4 regions of the Streptomyces sp. BoleA5 genome follow, and region 4 is predicted to be linked to each of the others. Evidence: riboswitches for the same ligand, from Rfam matches in the RefSeq annotation. Region 4 holds a riboswitch; each other region holds the start of a gene.
What was found. A riboswitch is a leader RNA that binds a small molecule or an ion and turns the genes downstream of it on or off. The one in region 4 is predicted to bind cyclic di-AMP.
Positions count from the first base shown of each region.

Region 1: it holds a riboswitch for cyclic di-AMP, as region 4 does, so the genes downstream of both, B085_RS0109985 (M23 family metallopeptidase) here and B085_RS0127675 (M23 family metallopeptidase) in region 4, are expected to answer to the same signal.
Region 2: it holds a riboswitch for cyclic di-AMP, as region 4 does, so the genes downstream of both, B085_RS0124315 (C40 family peptidase) here and B085_RS0127675 (M23 family metallopeptidase) in region 4, are expected to answer to the same signal.
Region 3: it holds a riboswitch for cyclic di-AMP, as region 4 does, so the genes downstream of both, B085_RS0130435 (transglycosylase family protein) here and B085_RS0127675 (M23 family metallopeptidase) in region 4, are expected to answer to the same signal.

Region 1 is NZ_KB892094.1:97,448-102,369, forward strand. Features, by position in the region: gene B085_RS0109975 (caspase, EACC1-associated type) at 1-1,023, shown strand, start outside; gene B085_RS0109980 (extracellular solute-binding protein) at 1,020-2,438, shown strand; cyclic di-AMP (ydaO/yuaA leader) riboswitch at 2,656-2,795, shown strand; gene B085_RS0109985 (M23 family metallopeptidase) at 2,807-4,066, shown strand; gene B085_RS0109990 (hypothetical protein) at 4,191-4,472, opposite strand; gene B085_RS0109995 (DUF6227 family protein) at 4,639-4,922, opposite strand, start outside.
Region 2 is NZ_KB892113.1:16,610-21,531, forward strand. Features, by position in the region: gene B085_RS0124305 (C40 family peptidase) at 1-569, opposite strand, end outside; gene B085_RS0124310 (hypothetical protein) at 909-1,262, shown strand; gene B085_RS0124315 (C40 family peptidase) at 1,291-2,427, opposite strand; cyclic di-AMP (ydaO/yuaA leader) riboswitch at 2,435-2,593, opposite strand; gene pcrA (DNA helicase PcrA) at 2,922-4,922, shown strand, end outside.
Region 3 is NZ_KB892124.1:128,784-133,705, reverse strand. Features, by position in the region: gene B085_RS0130445 (putative bifunctional diguanylate cyclase/phosphodiesterase) at 1-46, opposite strand, end outside; gene B085_RS0130440 (SAM-dependent methyltransferase) at 43-858, opposite strand; gene B085_RS0130435 (transglycosylase family protein) at 1,067-2,221, opposite strand; cyclic di-AMP (ydaO/yuaA leader) riboswitch at 2,226-2,415, opposite strand; gene B085_RS0130430 (aldo/keto reductase) at 3,049-4,056, shown strand; gene B085_RS0130425 (GNAT family N-acetyltransferase) at 4,125-4,757, opposite strand; gene B085_RS0130420 (peptidylprolyl isomerase) at 4,851-4,922, shown strand, end outside.
Region 4 is NZ_KB892117.1:23,738-28,659, reverse strand. Features, by position in the region: gene B085_RS0127685 (M16 family metallopeptidase) at 1-1,025, shown strand, start outside; gene B085_RS0127680 (M16 family metallopeptidase) at 1,043-2,410, shown strand; cyclic di-AMP (ydaO/yuaA leader) riboswitch at 2,732-2,888, shown strand; gene B085_RS0127675 (M23 family metallopeptidase) at 2,904-3,668, shown strand; gene B085_RS0127670 (GntR family transcriptional regulator) at 3,899-4,591, shown strand; gene B085_RS0127665 (HPr family phosphocarrier protein) at 4,809-4,922, opposite strand, start outside.

The DNA of each region.
Region 1 (4,922 bases), on a different contig from region 4:
GACGCGGCCCTGGACCAGTTGCTGCACCTGAGGCCCGGCACCCGGGTCACCACCGACGCCGTGCCCCCGGCGGACGACCGGGCTCTTGCCTGCTCCGCCCGCACCTGGCTGGTCGAACGGCGCGGTACCCAACAGGCGCTGCTCACCGCCGAGTCCACTCTGGCCGGCCTCGTCACCCCCGCCCTGGAGTCCCGTCCCCCCTGCCTGGGCAACCAGTCCGACCCGTACACCGCCTACTACCCCGCCGACGTGCCGCCCCTCGACCTCACCCTCGTGCCGGTGACCTGGGAGACCGGCCGGGCCGACCGCGCCGACCGGGCCGAGGCGGTGCGCCGGCTCGCCGGTTGGCTCCGTTCGGGCCCGGGGCAGCGGGCGCTGGCCGCGCAGGGCTTCCGCACGGACGTCAGCGGGACGGACGCGGCCGGCGACACCCCGCTGGACAGCGCCGTATTCGTCGCCGACCCCCCGGCGGGCGGTGAACCGGCCGGCCGCGGGGACATCGAGGCCGCACTGCGGGACCACGGCGGGGCCGCGGGCACCCGGCGGGAGGTCCTCTTCGCCGTCGACGTCTCCAGCTCCTCCTACTCCGGCGCCAACGTCCCCGCGGTGCGCTCCGTGCTGGCCCGCGCCTCCGGCTACCGGTACGGCATCGCCGCGGTGCCCGGCCGCACCCTCCTGCCGATCGGGCCGAACGACGCGGCCGCGCGGGACGCCGCGATCCGCGCGCTGGCACCGGTCGAGCGGGACGCCCCCGTGGCCGCCGCCCTGAGCCGCTGGTCGCGCGCCCTCGCGGATTCCCCCGGCGCCCTGATCGTCCTCGTCACCGACGACGAGGACAGCGCCCGCGAGGAGCCGCCGGACGTGGACGTCCCCGTGCTGGTGGTCTCCCTGGAGAGCTACGGCTGCTCGCTGCGCTTCAACAAGGCGGTGACGGAGGGCGGCGGCGCCTGCCTCGCGGCCACGCAGGACCTGCCGAACCGGGTCGCGGAGACCATCACCCGCCTCACCTCGGGAGGGTCATGACCGCCATGGCCCCCGCAGGCGCGGGCGGCAGCCTCCGGCCCCCGCTCTCCGTACGGCGCCGGCGCCGCGCCCTCGGCGTGCTGCTCGCGTTGCTCGCCCTGCTCGCGCCGGCCACCGCGGCCTGCGGCGGCCCCGCCACCGCCCCGGCCCCGGAACCCGACCGCTCCCGGCCGCTGATCGTCGCCAGCGACGCCGACCTCACCGCCGGCGGGCAACCCGGCGTCCGGCGCGCCCTGATCGACCAGTGGAACCGGCGCAACCCGGACCGGCCCGCCCGGCTCGTCGAGCTCCCCTCCGCCTCCGACGAGCAGCGCAGCGAGCTGATCGGCGCCTTCCAGTCCGGTACCGCCGCGTACGACGTGGTCAACCTCGACATCAGCTGGATCGCCGAGTTCGCCGACAGCGGGCTGCTGCGTCCGCTCGACCCCGCCCTCGTGGACGGTGACTTCCTGCGCCAGGCCGCGGACGCCGGGCGCTGGAAGGGCCGCACCTACGCCGTGCCCTTCAACACCGACGTCGGCCTGCTCTACTACCGCACGGACGACCTCGCCAAGGCCGGCCGCCGTCCCGCGGACCTGCGCGGCTACGCCAAGATCGGCGACCTGCTCGCCGACGTCCGCCCGCTCGGCCACGCCGCCTACACCACCCAACTGCGCGCGTACGAGGGCCTGACCGTCAACACCCTGGAGACCTTCTGGACCGCGGGCGTCGAACTCGTCGACGGCGACGGCCGCTACATCGGCACCCAGGACGGGCTGCGCGAGGGCCTGGACGAGCTCGGGCGGCTGGGCGCGGCCAACAACCTCAACCCGGAGTCCCTGGAGGCCGACGAGTCGGTCACCCTCGCCCAGTTCACCGAGGGGCAGAGCGTGCTGATGCGCAACTGGCCGTACGCCTACAACCGGCTCGACGCCGCCCTCGCCCCCGGCGTCCGGTTCGGCGTGGCCCGGCTCCCCGGAGTCGCCGCCCTCGGCGGGCAGAGCCTGGGCGTGGCGGCCACCAGCGACCGCCCCGGCGACGCCGCCGACCTGATTCGCTTCCTGACTGGACGCGGCGCCCAACATGCCCTGCTCAGCGCGGGTTTCGCCCCCGCCCGACGCTCTGCATACGGGGCCGGGGATGTCAACTGTGACGATCCTCACGACCCCCGCGCCTGGTTCTACGACCGCCCCGCGGGCCGCGGCTCGGAGCCCTCGCCCTCGCCGTCCGCCGCGACCCCCGGTTACACGACCCTGCTGTGGTGCGCGCTGCAGGCCGCCAGGGCCCGTCCGGCGACCGCGCACTACGTCACGTTCACCCGGGTCCTGCAGCGTGAAGTGCACGGAATGCTCGCGGCACACCGCTCCGCCGACGCGTCGGCGGAGCGTCTGGGCGGCCGTCTGGGGCGCGCGCTCGGCGGCCGGGGCCCGGGGTGACCATCACTCCTCGTGAGCGCGGCACTCCCTTCCGCATAACGACTGATGCACACTCACATTTCCCGTAGGTCACGGCAGTCACGGCTCAATGTCCGCTTATGCCCTGTCCATCCCCATAGATTCCCGTCATGAACTCGCTTGAGTGGCTTGGAATTGGCGGGCGCCTCTATTAACGTTCGATAACGCAGCGCGGTTATTCCGCCGCCGACAGGGCGGCGCCGTGCGCTTGCCGAATCCCGTCCGCGGGAACCGGGGAACCACTTCCTGGGGTGAATCGGGGGCCGTTCGCGGTCCTCGTAGGAGACCTTCCTGCTCCGAACCCGTCAGCTAACCCGGTAGGCGAGAAGGAAGGAAAGGAGCGCGCCCGCGTGGCGTCGAACGAGCCTGCCCTGATACCCGGACAGCAACAGGGGTCCGCGACCGCGTACTCCGAGTGGGACACCGCCGAGTGGAACATCGCCGCCGGCTGGAATCCCCCGGCCGCCGAGCAGGCACCGCCGACGAAGAACGCCATCGACGGCTGGGACACCGGCCAGTGGAACATGGCCGCCGGCTGGCTCGACGCGGCCGCCGCCGTGGAGACGCCCTCCCCGGACGCCGGCGCCGCGCAGCCCGAGGCCGCCGGTCCAGAGGCGTACGAAGCCCCTGCCGCCCTCCCGCGGCAGGAGGATATCGAGGCCTTCGAGGCCTTCGGCAGCACCCGGGACGCCGAGGGCGTACCCCGCGAGGACCCGCAGGCCGAGCCGTGGAACCCCACCGAGGAGTCCCCCGGCCCCCGTCGCGCCCGGCACCGCGTCGCCAAGCAGCGTTCCATGGGCCGCGGTTCCGCGGTCTTCGGGGTCGCGGCCGTGGCCGTGCTCGGCGTCGGAGGGGTCGCCACCGCCGAGGGCAAGAACCCGCTCCCCGTCTCCCTGCCCCATCTGCCCGACGCGTCGCAGCTGCCCGGCATCGGAGCCCTCGTCGAGGACGACAGCGCCCCCGAGGCCAAGCAGGTCGCCGAGGCCCTGAGCCCCGACGCGGGTGAGGCGCTGCGCAACCGCATCCTCGACCAGGCCCAGCAGCAGCGGACCGCCGCCGACCGGGCCGCCAGGACCGCCGCACAGCAGGAGGCGTCGGCCAAGGCCGCCAAGTCCGCCGCGCAGGAGCGGGTCCGCGCCGAGGCCGCCGCCAAGAAGAAGGCCGCGGCGGAGGCCGCGAAGAAGATCGAGGCCGAGCGCCTGGCCGCGCTCGCCAAGAGCTTCGTCAAGCCGGTCTCCTCGTACACGCTGACCGCCGGCTTCGGCGAGTCCAGCTCGCTGTGGGCCAACACCCACACCGGCCAGGACTTCGCCGCCCCGACCGGCACCCCGGTCAAGGCCATCCACAGCGGCACCATCACCGAGGCGGGCTGGGCCGGTTCGTACGGCTACCGCATCATCCTGACCCTCGACGACGGTACCGAGCTCTGGTATTGCCACCTCTCCTCGATGATCGTCACCTCCGGCAAGGTCGACACCGGTGACACCATCGGCCGGGTCGGCGCCACGGGCAACGTCACCGGTCCGCACCTGCACCTCGAGGTGCGCCCCGGCGGCGGCGACCCGATCGGCCCGATGGGCTGGCTGCGCAGCAAGGGCCTCTCCGTCTGAGGCGGCCGGCCGGGACGCGAACGGCCGCGGCTCTTCGCGGCAGACCGTGAACGGCCCCGTACGACCACACGAACTCCGGCGGTCCTGGTGACACCCCCCGTCATCCAGGGCCGCCGGTCCGTGTCTACGGGACGACGAAGTTGTAGAGCTCCGAGATCCTCGGCGGCCCGCTCGGCTCCGGGAAACCGGACTCCTTCGCGACGGGCATCATGATCTCCATGAAGGCCTCGAGCGCCTGGGCGGACTGCCAGACGTTCACCAGCCGCAGCCCCTCATTGGTGATCACGGCGGAATGGGCGAGCAGGCCCGCGGGAGGATGCTCGGGCCCGAACCCCGCACGGTGGTTCGCCTCCTCGTACTGCAGGGCCGTCACACCGGGGAACTCGACCTCCGCCAGGACCGGCATGGGAACCTCCCGCCTCCCACCGACACGCCTATGCCCCAATTTCCTCCGGCTGCACCCCGGCCGCAATCCGGAACCCGGCCGGAACCCGGCCGGAACCCGGCCGGAACCCGGCCGGAACCCGGCCGGAACCCGGCCGGAGCCGGGTCCGAACCCGGCCGGAACGCGCTCAGAGACCTTCCAGCCGCACGTCGGCGGAGTCGCAGGCGGCCGTCTCGTCGGCGTAGACCTCGCAGACCGGCCGCCCGTCGGGGGTCATCGTGTGCTCGACCTCCCAGAGGCTGATCTCCTCGCCGGTCTCCAGCAGGAAGGCGTGCTCGTACAGCGTCCAGCCGGCGACCCGGCCGGTGCCGATCCTGGTGTGCCGCCCGGTGACGTACGCGATGTCGTGGCCGACCGCCGAACCCAGCCGGCTGCGCAGCTCCTCGCCCGGTACGTCCGTGTTCTCGGCGC
Region 2 (4,922 bases), on a different contig from region 4:
AGGCGCTGCTCCACGGTGTGCTTGTGGCGGGCGAGTTCGGCGCGGGTGCCGCGCAGCTCCGCCAGCTCGCCCTCGGTCTCGGTGCGCAGTTGCTCGATGTCCCGTCGCTGGGCCGACAGCGCGCGCAGCGCGGCGTTCTGGCGGCTGCTCATCCGGTCCAGCATCCCGGCGCGCTCCAGGTAGTCGCCGGGGGAGGAGGCGAGAGCCAGCTGGACGGCGGGGTCGATGCCACCGCCGCGGTACTGGGCGGTGGCGAGGGAGCCGAGGCCGTCCCGGCTGCGGTTGAGGCGCTCGGTCCTGCGGGCGAGTTCGTCCTGGAGGCGCTCGATGCGGCCGGTGGCCGTGTCCGCCTTCTCCTTCGCGCCGTTGTACCGCTCGGTGGCCTGCTCGGCCTCCTCGTACAGCCGGTCCACCCGGGCCCTGGCCTCGTCCGCGGTCAGCCGCGGCTCGGCGTGCCCGGCCTCCCCGAACACCGTCATGGAGGCCGCGCCCGCCAGGGCGAGACCGGCGGCGGTGCGCGCGGTCGTGCCTGCCCGACCGCGATCCTTGGGCCTTCTGTGCGACGTCACGCGACGCCACTCCTTCCGGGCTGTCCGTACGTCCCCCGGCGGTCCGGCGGCGGGCGGACGGGGAGCCGTCCACCGCCGGACCTTCGGCGGGGGCGGCCGTGCCGGGGACGGGGTCCGCGCGGCAGTGGGGATCGGCCACCTGTGGCAGGACGCTAAACCTGGACGCCGCGAGGGGGCTCCGCACTGTGCGGGACTGGTCCGATTCGGCCGTGGACTGCCCACGGATGACCGCTGTTCGACGGGTGACCTGGTCACTTCCGGTCCGGCCGTGACCGATGTGACGGAAGAGTGCGACCTCGGTGACGGGCGCTGGTATGAGCCTGGCTAGGGTCCTGAGCCATGGACGTACTCATCAACCTGATCGTCGGCCTGCACATCATCGGCATCGCCGCGCTGCTGGGCGGCTTCCTCACCCAGATGAAGGCCATGGGCCGCGGCGAGGCCCGTTTCGTGCCGGGCATGCTGCACGGCGCCCTGACCATGCTGGTCACCGGCGCGCTCCTGGTCGGCCTCAACCAGGCCGACGACCAGCCGGTGAACAACATCAAGATCGGTGTGAAGCTCGCGGTCCTGGTGGTGGTCCTCGGCCTGGTCTACGTCAAGCGGGACGAGGAGAAGGTGCCGGCGGCGGCCTTCGGCACCGTGGGTGCGCTGACCACCGCCAACATCTTCATCGCGGTGCTGTGGACCTGAGCCCGGCCATGGAGGGCCGGCCGGGGGCTCAGGCCATCCGGGCGTAGCCGTAGATCGGCATCTCCGTGATCGGGGCGATCTTCACCACGCTCCCGGTGTGGGGGGCGTGGATCATCTGGCCGCCGCCGATGTAGAGGCCGACGTGGGTGATGTCCGAGTAGAAGAAGACCAGGTCGCCGGGTTGCAGCTGGTCGGCGCTCACGCGGCTGCCGAAGTCGACCTGGTCGTAGGTGACACGGGGGATCGAGACGCCCGCGGCGCCCCAGGCGGCCTGGGTCAGGCCCGAGCAGTCGTAGGAGTTCGGGCCGGTGGCGCCGTACACGTACGGCTTGCCCAACTGGGCCCGCGCGAACTCGATCGCCTTGGCCGCCTTGGCGGCGTAGGTCCCGGACGCCGGGGCCGTCGAGCCCGAGGAGCCGGCGGACGAGCCCGACTCCTTCGCCGCCGCCTCCTGCGCGGCCTTCTCCTTGGCGGCGATCTCCGCGGCCTTCTCGGCGGCCTCCTCCTGGCGCTTCTTCTCCAGCGCCGCCAGCCGCGCCTTCTCCTGGGCGGTGAGGCTGTTCAGCAACTTCTGCGCCGCGGCGAGCTTCTGCTTGACCGCGGTCTTCTCCGCGTTCAGCCGCTGCTGCGCCTCGGTCAGCTTCTGCAGGCTCTCGACGGCCTCGGAGCGCTTGGCCGCCGTCTCGGCCTGCTCGGAGCGGAAGGTCTCCAGCGCGTGCTCCTGGCGGTCGGACAGGCGGTCCATCAGGTGCGCCTGGTCCAGGAACTGCTGCGGGTCGGAGGTGAGCAGGAAGGTCGTCGTCCCGTCCAGGCCGCCGCCGCGGTACTGCGCCGCGGCGTACTCGCCGATCGTGCGGCGGGCGGAGTTGAGCGTCTCGGTCTTGCGGGCCACCTGGTCGAGCAGCGCGTCGGCGCGCGTGCGCTGCCGCTCGGTCTGCTCCTTGGCGCCGTTGTAGCGCTCGGTGGCGGCCTCCGCCTGGTGGAAGAGCTTGTCGACCTGCGCCTTCACTTCGGTGATGGAGGGCTTGTCGGGTGAGGCGGGCGCCGCGCTCGCGCTCTCGCCGAAGAGGGTGACGGTCGCCAGTGCGGCGGTCGTGAGTCCCACCGCGGCCCGAGGGCCGGGGACGGTCAGCGCGCGCGGGCGCGGCTTGCGGTGCGTCGCCAAGTCAGGCGGCTCCTTCCGTGGACCGCCTACCGGGTTAGCTGTCGGGTTCGGGCTTCGGAAGGCCGCCCTACGGTCCGTGCGGGCGCGTCGCGCCCGTACCGACCGATTCACCCCAAGGTCGTGGGTCCCCGGCTCCGGCGGTCGCCGGACTCAGCGGAGGCGGTCCGTGACGGCACGGTCGCCGCCGCGTGGAGCGGACCGCCTGATCCGGCACGGTAGTCAACTGCGGGGGTCTGTGGGAACCCTGGTGTTCGAATTGTCCGCAATCATTTCGTGACCTTCACCATTCGGGGCCGTGAAGGGCCCTGTCCTGCCCGCTCGTGACGGGCAGGGGGCCGGACCGGGCGCGGTTCCGGCCGGACGGGCCGGACCGGGCGCGGCGGACCGCGGCGCGCGCGGCGGCCGGCCGGGGACGGCGGCCGGGGCGTCCGGAAGGTACGGGCTCGGGCAAGCGGCGCAACGTTGTCCGTCCCACGGCCTAGACTCGGGAGGCGATGAGCAGCCTCTTTGACGACAGCTTCCTGGCCGGCCTCGAACCGAGGGAGGAGGAGCCCCCGCCGCCTCCCGAGGACGGGCCCGAGACGGTTCCCGACGACCTCTTCGAGGGGCGCTTCGACGCGCCCGTGGACCGGGACGCGTACTACCGCGACGGCGCCCCCCGCCCGGCGGTGGACCCGGCCGCGCTGCTCCAAGGCCTGAACGACGAGCAGCGCGCCGCCGTCGAGCACTCCGGCTCCCCGCTGCTGATCGTCGCCGGCGCCGGCTCCGGCAAGACCCGGGTCCTCACCCACCGCATCGCGTACCTGCTGGGCGCCCGCAAGGTGCACCCCGGCCAGATCCTGGCGATCACCTTCACCAACAAGGCCGCCGGGGAGATGAAGGAGCGCGTCGAGCAGCTGGTCGGCCCGCGCGCCAATGTGATGTGGGTCTCCACCTTCCACAGCGCGTGCGTCCGCATTCTGCGCCGGGAGTCCAAGAGGCTCGGCTTCACCTCCAGCTTCTCGATCTACGACGCGGCCGACTCCAAGCGCCTGATGGCGCTGGTCTGCCGTGACCTGGACCTGGACCCCAAGCAGTTCCCGCCGAAGTCCTTCAGCGCCAAGGTCTCCAACCTCAAGAACGAGCTCATCGACGAGGAGACCTTCGCCGACCAGGCCGAGAACCCCTTCGAGAAAAAGCTCGCCGAGGCCTACGGGATGTACCAGTCGCGGCTGCGCGAGGCCAACGCGCTCGACTTCGACGACATCATCATGACCACGGTCAACCTGCTGCAGGCCTTCCCGGACGTCGCCGAGCACTACCGGCGCCGCTTCCGGCACGTCCTGGTCGACGAGTACCAGGACACCAACCACGCCCAGTACACCCTGGTGCGCGAGCTGGTCGGCACGGCGTCCGGGGACGCGGCCGAGGGCGAGGAGCCCGCCGAGCTGTGCGTGGTCGGTGACGCCGACCAGAGCATCTACGCCTTCCGCGGCGCCACGATCCGCAACATCCTCCAGTTCGAGGAGGACTACCCGCAGGCCCGCACCATCCTGCTGGAGCAGAACTACCGCTCCACCCAGAACATCCTGACCGCGGCCAACGCCGTCATCGAGCGCAACGCCTCGCGCCGGCCGAAGAACCTGTGGACCGAGGCCGGACAGGGCCCGGTCATCACCGGTTACGTCGCCGACCAGGAGCACGACGAGGCGCAGTTCATCGCCGACGAGATCGACCGGCTCACCGACGCCGGGGACGCCCGCCCCGGTGACGTGGCGGTCTTCTACCGGACCAACGCGCAGTCCCGTGTCTTCGAAGAGGTCTTCATCCGCGTCGGCCTGCCCTACAAGGTCGTCGGCGGGGTCCGCTTCTACGAGCGCAAGGAGGTCCGGGACGTCCTGGCCTACCTGCGCGTGCTCGCCAACCCCGAGGACACCGTCCCGCTGCGCCGCATCCTGAACGTGCCCAAGCGCGGCATCGGGGAGCGCGCCGAGGCGATGGTCGACGCCCTGGCCTCGCGCGAGCGGATCTCCTTCGCCGCCGCGCTGCGCCGGGTCGACGAGGCCTTCGGCATGGCCGCCCGCTCGCTCAACGCCGTCAAGCGCTTCAACGAGCTGCTGGAGGAGCTGCGCACCGTCGTCGACTCCGGCGCCGGGCCCGCCACCGTCCTGGAGGCCGTGCTGGAGCGCACGGGCTATCTGGCCGAGCTCCAGGCCTCCACCGACCCGCAGGACGAGACCCGCATCGAGAACCTCCAGGAACTCGCGGCGGTCGCCCTGGAGTTCGAGCAGGAGCGCACCGAGGAGGAGCCCGGCACGCTCGCCGAGTTCCTGGAGCGGGTCGCGCTGGTCGCCGACTCCGACCAGATCCCGGACGACGACGAGGGCGGCGGCGTCATAACGCTGATGACCCTGCACACCGCCAAGGGCCTGGAGTTCCCGGTGGTCTTCCTGACCGGCATGGAGGACGGGGTCTTCCCGCACATGCGCGCGCTCGGTCAGACCAAGGAACTGGAG
Region 3 (4,922 bases), on a different contig from region 4:
TGTCGGCGGGCTCCGGCTCCGGGCCGGGTTCTCTGGTCACGGTCACGCCTTGCGGCCGACGCCCGCGAACCCGCTGAAGACGACCGGGTCGAGTTCCTCGTCGTCCGAGCCGTCGGGGCGCCACAACGGCGCGGAGACCAGGCCGGGCTCGACGAGGTCGAAGCCGTCGAAGAAGCGCTCCACCCCGGCCCGGGACCGCATGATCAGCGGTGAGCTCGCGCTGCGGTAGACGTTCTCGACCCGCTCCCCCTCCTCGGGTCTGCGCGGGCCTCCCTCGACCGAGGCGTGGGTGACGACCAGCAGGCTGCCGGGGGCGATGGCATCCCGCAACTCGGCCACCGCCTTGGCCGGTTCGTCGGCGTCCTCGAGGAAGTGCAGGACCGCGACGAGCAGCAGCGCGACCGGGCGCTCCAGGTCGATGAGCCCGCGGACCTCGGCGCTGTCCAGGATGTCGCGGGGGGAACGCAGGTCGGCGGCGACGATGGCGGCGTGCTCGACGCCCTCCAGCACGGCACGGCTGTGGGCGACGGCGACCGGGTCGTGGTCGACGTAGACGACGTGGGCGCCGGGACTGGCGGCCTGGGCGACCTCGTGGACGTTGCCGAAGGTGGGAATGCCGGAGCCGATGTCGAGGAACTGGGTGATGCCCTGGTCGACGGAGAAGCGCACCGCCCTGCGCATGAAAGCGCGGTTGGCCTGCATGATCTTCGGCAGCCCCGGAAATGCCTCGATGGCCCGCCGTCCGGCCTCCCGGTCGACCTCGAAGTTGTGCGAGCCGCCCAGGTAGTAGTCGTAGATGCGGGACACGCTCGGCACGGAAAGATCGATGCCTTGCGGGGCCCAGGCGGGACGCTCCATCAACGGCTCCAACTCGTCGTCGGCGATCGGGACACGTGGTCGTGGACACGACCACGTGCGACAGAGGCTACTGATCGACCGTTCGAGAGGAAACAAGAAATGGAAATATTCGATCCGTTTTCGGTCACAGACCAAAGGCATGTGCCCTGTTCCCAACAAGCGGGGAACAGGGCACAGGCTACCGCCGGATGACGGTGGATCAGTTCAATCAGACGTTGACGCCGTGGGCGCGCAGGTAGGCCAGCGGGTCCATGTCGGAGCCGAAGTCGGGGGTGGTGCGCACCTCGAAGTGCAGGTGCGGACCGGTCACGTTGCCGGTGGCGCCCGACAGGCCCAGCTGCTGACCGGCCGAGACCGTCTGGCCGGCCGAGACCGACAGCGAGGACAGGTGGGCGTACTGCGAGTACCGGCCGTCGGCGTGCTTGACGACGACCTGGTTGCCGTACGAGCCGCCCCAGCCCGAGGAGACCACGGTGCCGGCGGCGATCGACTTCACCTTGGTGCCGGTCGAGGCGATGAAGTCGACACCGGTGTGGTAGCCCTTGGACCACATGGCGCCGGCCTGGTGGTAGGCGGTGCCCAGGGTGACGCGGTCGAGCGGGGCGGTGTAGCCGGAGGTGTAGGCGGCCTTGGCGGCGGCCGGGGCGGCCTTCGCGGCCTTCGGCGCGGGCTTGGCGGCGGCCTTCTCCCCGAGGGACAGGACCTGACCCGGGTAGATCAGGTTCGGGTTGCCGCCGATGACCGACTTGTTGTCGGCGTACAGCTTCTGCCAGCCGCCCTGGACCGACCGGGCGTCGGCGATCTTGGAGAGGGTGTCGCCGCCGGCGACCGCGTAGGAGCCGCCGGCGCTCTTCGGCGCGGTGGTGGCCTTCGGCGCGGTGGTGGCCTTCGGCGCCTCGGCCTTCCTGGCGGGGGCGGCGGGCTTGGCGGCGGGCTTCGCGGCCGTGCCGGAGACGCTCTCCGGGGTGGCCGACGGGTTGGCCATCGCCTTGGTCAGACCGGCCTTCGGACCGCACACGGGCCAGGCCTGCGGGCCCTGGGTCGCCAGGACCTTCTCCGCGGTCGCGATCTGCTGAGCCTTGGTGGCGAGGTCCGCGCGCGGGGCGTACTTCGTGCCGCCGAAGCCGGCCCAGGTGCTCTGGGTGAACTGCAGGCCGCCGTAGAAGCCGTTACCGGTGTTGATGGACCAGTTGTTGGTGCTCTCGCAGGCCGCGACCTTGTCCCAGACGCTCACGGGAGCGGCGTGGGCACCGGTGGCACCGATGATCGGGAGCGCCACGGCCGCACCGGTGGTGCCGGCCAGCGCGCTGATACGGGTGATACGGGTGTTCCGCGGACGACGGTGCTTTCCCTTACCGGGCATGCCGAATTCCTCTCCGACGCCTGCGAGGTAAGCTGTCGGGTTCGGGCTGGAGATGCCCGGCCGCAATGAGGCACGCCGTATGAAGGCGTGTCACTGCGACTTCACCCCTAGCCGTCCCGAGACCAACGGGAACGGCAAACTACCTGGGTCCCCCGCTCCTGCCGTGCGGTCTTGTCATCCGGCGTCCGGGCAGCGGCAGGACTAGGCGTTCCACCCGGAAGAATCTCGCAGGCATTTGTCCTGCGAGATCTGGAAGCTAAACGACGGAATCGTTCCGGGGCAAGGAGCGGAATCACGCCCCCCGGCATACCGCAAGTCGATCAATTACCTGCGTGACGTTACGTGAGAAGTGTCCGCTCTGCGTAGGCGAAAAATTGCCCCTCGGTAATCACGCGACATCGCCCGGTGAAATTCGGCGGGGAAAATCGACGCTGCGTCGCCCGGGGCCTGCGCTGCGTGTCCGGCACGTGACACCCATCACGCAACGAGGTATTACGCATGCACTGTGGGCGCATATGTCCGGTTAGATGCATCAATGCCGGATAAGAGCGGACGTGTTCCGGTCCAATCCACCCTCGACCGCGCCCTTCTGAGGGGCCGCCCGCACGAACACCCCCTGAGCCAACCGCCGGGGGCGGCCGGCGATTCCCGGATGCGCGGATACGGCACCGTCCGCGGTGTGGCGTACGCCACAACGCCCCCTCCGGAGGGGCCGGAAGAGCGGGCGGACGACGACGGAACTCCGGAAAACGGGCGTGACAGCGTCGATTCGGCGACGGTAGCCTCCCAATCCAGCACATTTTCTTACATCGCCCAGGAGCCCTCGCGTGCCCTATCTCGCCGCCGACGACCGCTACACCTCGATGGACTACCGCAGGACCGGGCGCAGTGGGGTCCTGCTGCCCGTCGTGTCCCTGGGCCTGTGGCACAACTTCGGCGACACCTCGCCGCTGGAGAACCAGCGCGCGGTGCTGCGCCGCGCCGTCGACCGCGGCGTGGTCCACATCGACCTGGCCAACAACTACGGCCCGCCCGCGGGCTCGGCCGAGGCCAATTTCGGCACGCTCCTCGCCCAGGACTTCCGCCCGTACCGCGACGAGCTCTTCATCGCGACCAAGGCCGGGTACGACATGTGGCCCGGTCCGTACGGCGAGTGGGGCAGCCGCAAGTACATGCTGTCCTCCCTCGACCAGTCCCTGGGCCGCATGGGCCTGGACCACGTCGACGTCTTCTACTCGCACCGCTTCGACCCGGACACGCCCCTGGAGGAGACCATGGGCGCCCTGGACTCCGCGGTCCGCCAGGGCAAGGCCCTCTACGCCGGCATCTCCAACTACCCCGCCGAGGCACACCGCCGCGCGACCGAGATCCTGCGCGAGCTGGGCACCCCCCTGCTGATCCACCAGGCGGCCTACAGCATTCTCCAGCGCGACCCGGAGGACGGCGTCCTCGACGCCGTCGGCGACACCGGAACCGCCCTCATCGCGTACTCGCCGCTCGCCCAGGGCCAGCTCACCGACCGCTACCTGGACGGCGTGCCCGCCGACTCGCGGATGGCGCTGGGCCACTTCCTCAAGCGCGACGCCCTGACCGAGCGGAAGCTCACCTTCCTGCGCGCCCTCGACAAGCTCGCGGGCGAGCGCGGCCAGACCCTGGCCCAGCTGGCCCTGACCTGGGTGCTGCGCGACCCGCGGGTCGTGTCCGTGCTCATCGGCGCGAGCAGCGTGGCCCAGCTCGACCAGAACCTCGCCGCCCTCGACGCGGGCCCGCTCGGCGCCGACGAGCTCGCCGAGATCGACCGTCTCTCCACCGAGGCGGGCGTGCGCATCCCGTAACCCCACCGCCGCGCACGGACGGGCCGGACCCCACGAGGGCCGGCCCGTCCTCGCGTACGCCGCCGGGCTCAGGCCAGACGGGCCTCCAGCGCGGCGCGGACGCCGGGCCACTCCTCGGCGAGGACCGAGTAGTACGCGCTGTCGCGGACGGTGCCGTCCACGGCACGGATGTGGGCGCGGCGAATGCCCTCGAAGCGGCCGCCGATGCGTTCGATCGCCGACCGGGAAAGCGCGTTGCGCGCGTCCGTCTTCAAGGTGACGCGGAACACACCCCACACGTCGAACGCGTGGGTGAGCAGCAGCAGCTTCGCCTCGGTGTTGCAGGGGGTGCGCTGGGCGGAGGCGGCGAGCCAGGTGCTGCCGATCTCGGCGACGGTGGGCACCGCGCCGTCGCGGGGCACGGAGGGGCCCGCGGGCCGGGCGGGGGTGGCCGTCCAGTAGTCGAGGTCGAGGAACCGGGTGGAACCGATCAGGGCGTCGCGCCTGACGTCCCGCACGGCGAAGGGGAGCGAGGCGCCGCTCGCCTGCTCCTGGAGGGCCTCCTCGACGTAGCGCGCCATCGCCTCACGGTCCTCGGGCACCTTGGTGTAGGCGTAGGTGTCGCGGGATTCGCTGGCGGCGCGCAGCAGCCCGTCCGTGTGGGCGGCGCTCAGCGGCTCCAGGCGGACGTGCCGGCCTTCCAAGATCACGGATTCGGGCATGCCCCGGATGGTGGTGTCCGGCCGGGTCGCCCGTCAAGCGCGTTTCCGCGGGGCGCGTCGGAGGCCGGGCGTCACGGATGCGAAAATGGGGGCATGAACAGCAACGACGTGTTCTTCGACATCACGATCGACGGCGAGCCCGCCGGACGGATCGTGTTCACCCTG
Region 4 (4,922 bases):
AGTTGGAGCTCGCGCTCTGGCTGGAGGCCGACCGCATGGGCAGTCTGCTGTCCGCACTGGATCTGCAGAGCCTGGACAACCAGCGCGACGTGGTCAAGAACGAGCGCCGCCAGCGGTACGACAACGTTCCCTACGGCACCGCCTTCGAGCGCCTGACGGCGATGGCGTACCCGGACGGCCACCCGTACCACCACACCCCCATCGGCTCGATGGCGGACCTGGACGCCGCCTCCCTGGAGGACGCCCGGGCCTTCTTCCGGACGTACTACGCGCCGAACAACGCAGTCCTCGCGGTCGTCGGCGACATCGACCCGGAACAGACCCTGGCCTGGATCGAGAAGTACTTCGGCACCATCCCGGCCCACGACGGCAAGCCGGCGCCCCGTGACGGTTCACTCCCCGGGGTGATGGGCGGGCAGCTCCGCGAGGTCGTCGAGGAGGACGTCCCCTCGCGCGCGCTGATGGCCGCCTACCGGCTGCCGCACGACGGCACCCGCGAGGCCGACGCCGCGGACCTGGCGCTGACCGTGCTCGGCGGCGGGGAGTCCTCGCGGCTGCACAACCGCCTGGTGCGCCGGGACCGCAGCGCCGTCGCGGCCGGTTTCGGCCTGCTGCGGCTGGCCGGGGCGCCGTCGCTCGGCTGGCTCGACGTGAAGACGTCCAGCGGCGTCGAGGTGCCCGACGTCGAGGCGGCCGTCGACGAGGAACTGGCCCGCTTCGCCGAGGAGGGCCCGACCCCGGAGGAGATGGAGCGGGCCCAGGCCCAGCTCGAGCGCGAGTGGCTGGACCGGCTCGCCACCGTCGGCGGCCGCGCCGACGAACTGTGCCGGTACGCCGTGCTGTTCGGCGACCCGCAGCTGGCCCTGACCGCCGTCAAGCGCATCCTGGACATCACGGCCGACGAGGTGCGGGCCGTCGCGGCGGCCACCCTGCGGCCGGACAACCGCGCCGCGCTGGTCTACGAGCCCACCGGCTCCGCGGCCGGCGAGGACTCCGACGAGGACGAGGAGGGCGCGGACCAGTGACCGACGTCCACACCACCATGACGTTCCACCCGCAGCCCCGGCCGGGTCAGCCCAGGCCCTGGGCCTTCCCGGCCCCCGAGCGCTCCACGCTGCCCAACGGACTGACGGTGCTGAGCAGCCGGCGGCCCGGGCAGAAGGTCGTCGCCGTCGAGGTGCTGCTCGCGGCGCCGCTCGACGCCGAGCCCGAGGGCCTGGACGGTGTCGCCACGATCATGGCGCGGGCCCTGTCCGAGGGCACCGACAAGCACAGCGCCGAGGAGTTCGCCGCCGAGCTGGAGCGCTGCGGGGCCACCCTCGACGCCCACGCCGACCACCCCGGGGTCCGGGTCTCCCTGGAGGTCCCCGTCTCCCGGCTCGACAAGGGCCTCGGGCTGCTCGCCGACGCGCTGCGCGCCCCGGCGTTCCCGGACGGCGAGGTCGAGCGGCTGGTGCGCAACCGCCTCGACGAGATCCCGCACGAGCTGGCCAACCCCGCGCGACGTGCCGCCATGGCGCTGTCCAAGGAGCTCTTCGCCGCCGACCTGCGCTGCTCCCGGCCGCGCCAGGGCACCGAGGAGACGGTGGCGCGCATCGACGCGGCAGCGGTCCGCGCCTTCTACGACACGTACGTTCGGCCGTTCACCTCGACGGTCGTCGTGGTCGGGGACCTCGCGGGGATCGACCTGGAGGCGCTGCTGGAGAGCACGCTGGGGGAGTGGAGCGGCAAGCCCGCCGAGCGCCGCCCGCTGCCCGCGATCACCGCGGACGACACCGGACGCGTCGTGATCGTCGACCGGCCCGGGTCCGTCCAGACCCAGGTGCTCATCGGCCGTGCCGGCGCCGACCGCCACGACCCCGTCTGGGCCGCCCAGGTGCTCGGCACGTACTGCCTCGGCGGCACGCTGACTTCGCGCCTGGACCGCGTCCTGCGCGAGGAGAAGGGCTACACCTACGGCGTGCGGGCCTTCGGGCAGGTGCTGCTCTCCACTCCGGAGGGCACCGGCGTCTCCCTGCTCGGCATCAGCGGTTCCGTGGCGACCGACGTCACCGCGCCCGCGCTGGCCGACACCTGGCAGGTGCTGCGCACCCTGGCGGCGGAGGGGCTCACCGACGACGAGCGCGACGCCGCCGTGCAGAACCTCGTGGGCGTCGCCCCGCTGCGCTACGAGACGGCCTCGGCGGTGGCGGGGACCTTCGCCGACCAGGTCGAGCAGTCCCTGCCGGACGACTTCCAGGCCCGGCTCTACGAGCGGCTGGCCGTCACCGGCACGGTCGAGGCGACGGCCGCCGCCGTCAACGCCTTCCCCCTGGACCGGCTCGTGGTCGTCCTCGTCGGCGACGCCTCCGTCATCGCGGACCCGATCCGCGAGCTGGGCATCGGCCCGGTCGAGGTCGTCAGCGGCTGACCGGTACCTCCCACCGCGGCCCCGAGCGCCCTCGCGGCGCCCGGGGCCGCGGCGCGTACGCGCCCGTGCGGCCGCCCGGGCGGGGCCGTGCCACGAGGCTCCGCAGGCCGTACGGAAGCCGTCCGCGGGCCGCGCCGGGGCCCTTCCGCGGGGGCATGCACCGCCGGTGAGCTGCGGTGTCGCGCTATTGCGGACGGTTGGGACCGGTTGGCGGCGGGTGTGGCATCCCGCACATATTGCCGGATTTTTTTGGAGCCGGGAGCAACGCGCGGTTAGCGTCCTCGGGTTGCCCGGCGGAATCAGCCGCCACCCGCGGCACCGGAGCAACGATCGCCGAGTCCCCGTCGGGCGTGAGCCTGGGGAGCCGGGGACCCACCTGGGATGTCCCTGGGGTGAATCGGGCGGCGTGCCGCCGCCCGTAGGAGACCTTCCTGCTCCGAACCCGTCAGCTAACCCGGTAGGCGAGAAGGAAGGAAAGGATCTCCGCCTGCCCATGGCGTCGTTCTCCATACGCTCCGCCCTGGCCGGGGCCGCCGCGCTGACCACCGTCACCACCGGCGCGTTCGTCGTGCCCGCCGCGGCCGCCGACGCCCGGACCGAGGGTTCCGCCTTCGCCCGCTGCGCCGCCGTGGCCGGGGACCTGGCCACCCGCCTCGCCGACCAGGCGTCCGCGCAGCACCGGGCCGCCGCCATCGCCCGCAAGCACCACGCCGCCCGCGTCGCGCGGGCCGAGCGCGCCGCCCGTGAGCGCGCCGCCGAGGTGGCCGCTGCCCAGGCCGCCAAGGCCAAGGCGGCCCGGGAGAGCGGTACCGCGCACGCGTCGCGCAGCGCCGCGGCCGGCCGCGCCGCGATCGGCGGCTGGGCGCTGCCCGTCGCCGGCTCCATCGGCACGCCGTACCACGCGACCAGCGGCCTGTGGTCCTCCGGCTACCACACCGGTGTGGACTTCGTGGCCTCCGTGGGCACCCCGGTGCACGCCGCGGGCGCCGGCACCGTCGTCGAGTCGGGCTGGGGCGGCTCGTACGGCAACAACATCGTGATCCGCCACGCGGACGGCATGTACACCCAGTACGGCCACCTGTCGTCGCTGGGCGTGTCCGTCGGCCAGACCGTCTCCGCGGGCCAGCGGATCGGCCTGTCGGGCGCCACCGGCAACGTGACCGGCCCGCACCTGCACTTCGAGGCCCGTACGGCCCCGTCCTACGGCAGCGACGTGGACCCGCTGGGGTACCTGCGCTCCAAGGGCGTCCGCATCTGAGCCGCATCCGAGCCATTTCCCTCCCCCCACACGAAGGCCCCGGTTCCCCCGCCGGGGCCTTCGGCATGCCGCGCATACCGGCCGTCGGTGTGTCCAAAAACGCTCCATGAATTCAGGGCGGCCGTCGGAATCGGCGCCGTACTGGAATAGAGTCGCGCCAGAAACGCCGACTCTCCGTTACGCGGGGATGAAAGGGCGGACGTCGGCGCGCACCGAAAGGAATCTGCGATGTGGGGTCGGACGTGAACGGGGCCGGCGGCGTCGGCCGGCGGATTTCGGCCCGGGCGGTGTGCACGGCGATCCGCGACGACATCGTCAGCGGGTTCTTCGCGCCGGGGAGCCGGCTGACCGAGGAGCAACTCGCCAAGCGCTACGGGGTGTCGAGGGTTCCGGTGCGCGAGGCGCTGCGCACCCTGGAGTCCGAGGGGTTCGTGCAGACCCGCCGGCACGCCGGGGCGTCCGTCGCCGAGCCCACCGAGCAGGAGGCCGCCGACCTGCTGGACATCCGGGCCCTGCTGGAGCCGCTGGGCGCCGCGCGGGCGGCGCAGCGGCGCACCGAGGCGCATGTGAAGGTGCTGCGCGGGCTCGTCCGGCTGGGCCAGGAGCGTTCCCTGCGGCGCCAGTTGTCGGATCTGCCCGCTCTGGACGGCTGGTTCCACGAGACGCTGGCCCAAGCCTCGGGCAGCCCGACCCTGGTGGCGCAGCTGACCCAGCTGCGGCACAAGATCGCCTGGGTGTACGCGGTGGACACCCCGGGGCGCGCGGTGGAGTCCTGGGAGGAGCACGGCGCGGTCGTCGACGCCGTGGCGCGCGCAGACGCGGAGCGGGCCCGGCAGTTGATGGCGGCCCATGTGGAGCGGGCGACGGCGGTGCACCGGCTGCGCCGTCCGGAGAGCACGGGGCGCCGCGCCGCGGCGCGGTGAGGAAACGGAAACACGCCGTACACAATTCGGGCGGCCGGGCGCAACAAAAGGGCCGTATACAAAGTGGGTAATCGTGCGCGGATATATTTCCGTGCCGCATCGCGCTGCGCGCTGCCCGAAAAACGTGCGGAAAAGGAGAGAGGGGCGGCCCCGCGAAATCCGGCCGGATTTCGTTCCGGGGCCCGCCCCTTTTGCCGTAAGGCGGCCGCGTGCGGCGTCAGACGGTCTCGGGGAGTTCGTCCAGCCCCTCGGAGACGAGCTTGGCCAGGCTGTCCAGAGCGGCGTCCGCACCGTCGGCGTCCGAAGCGAGCACGACCTCCTCACCGCCGGC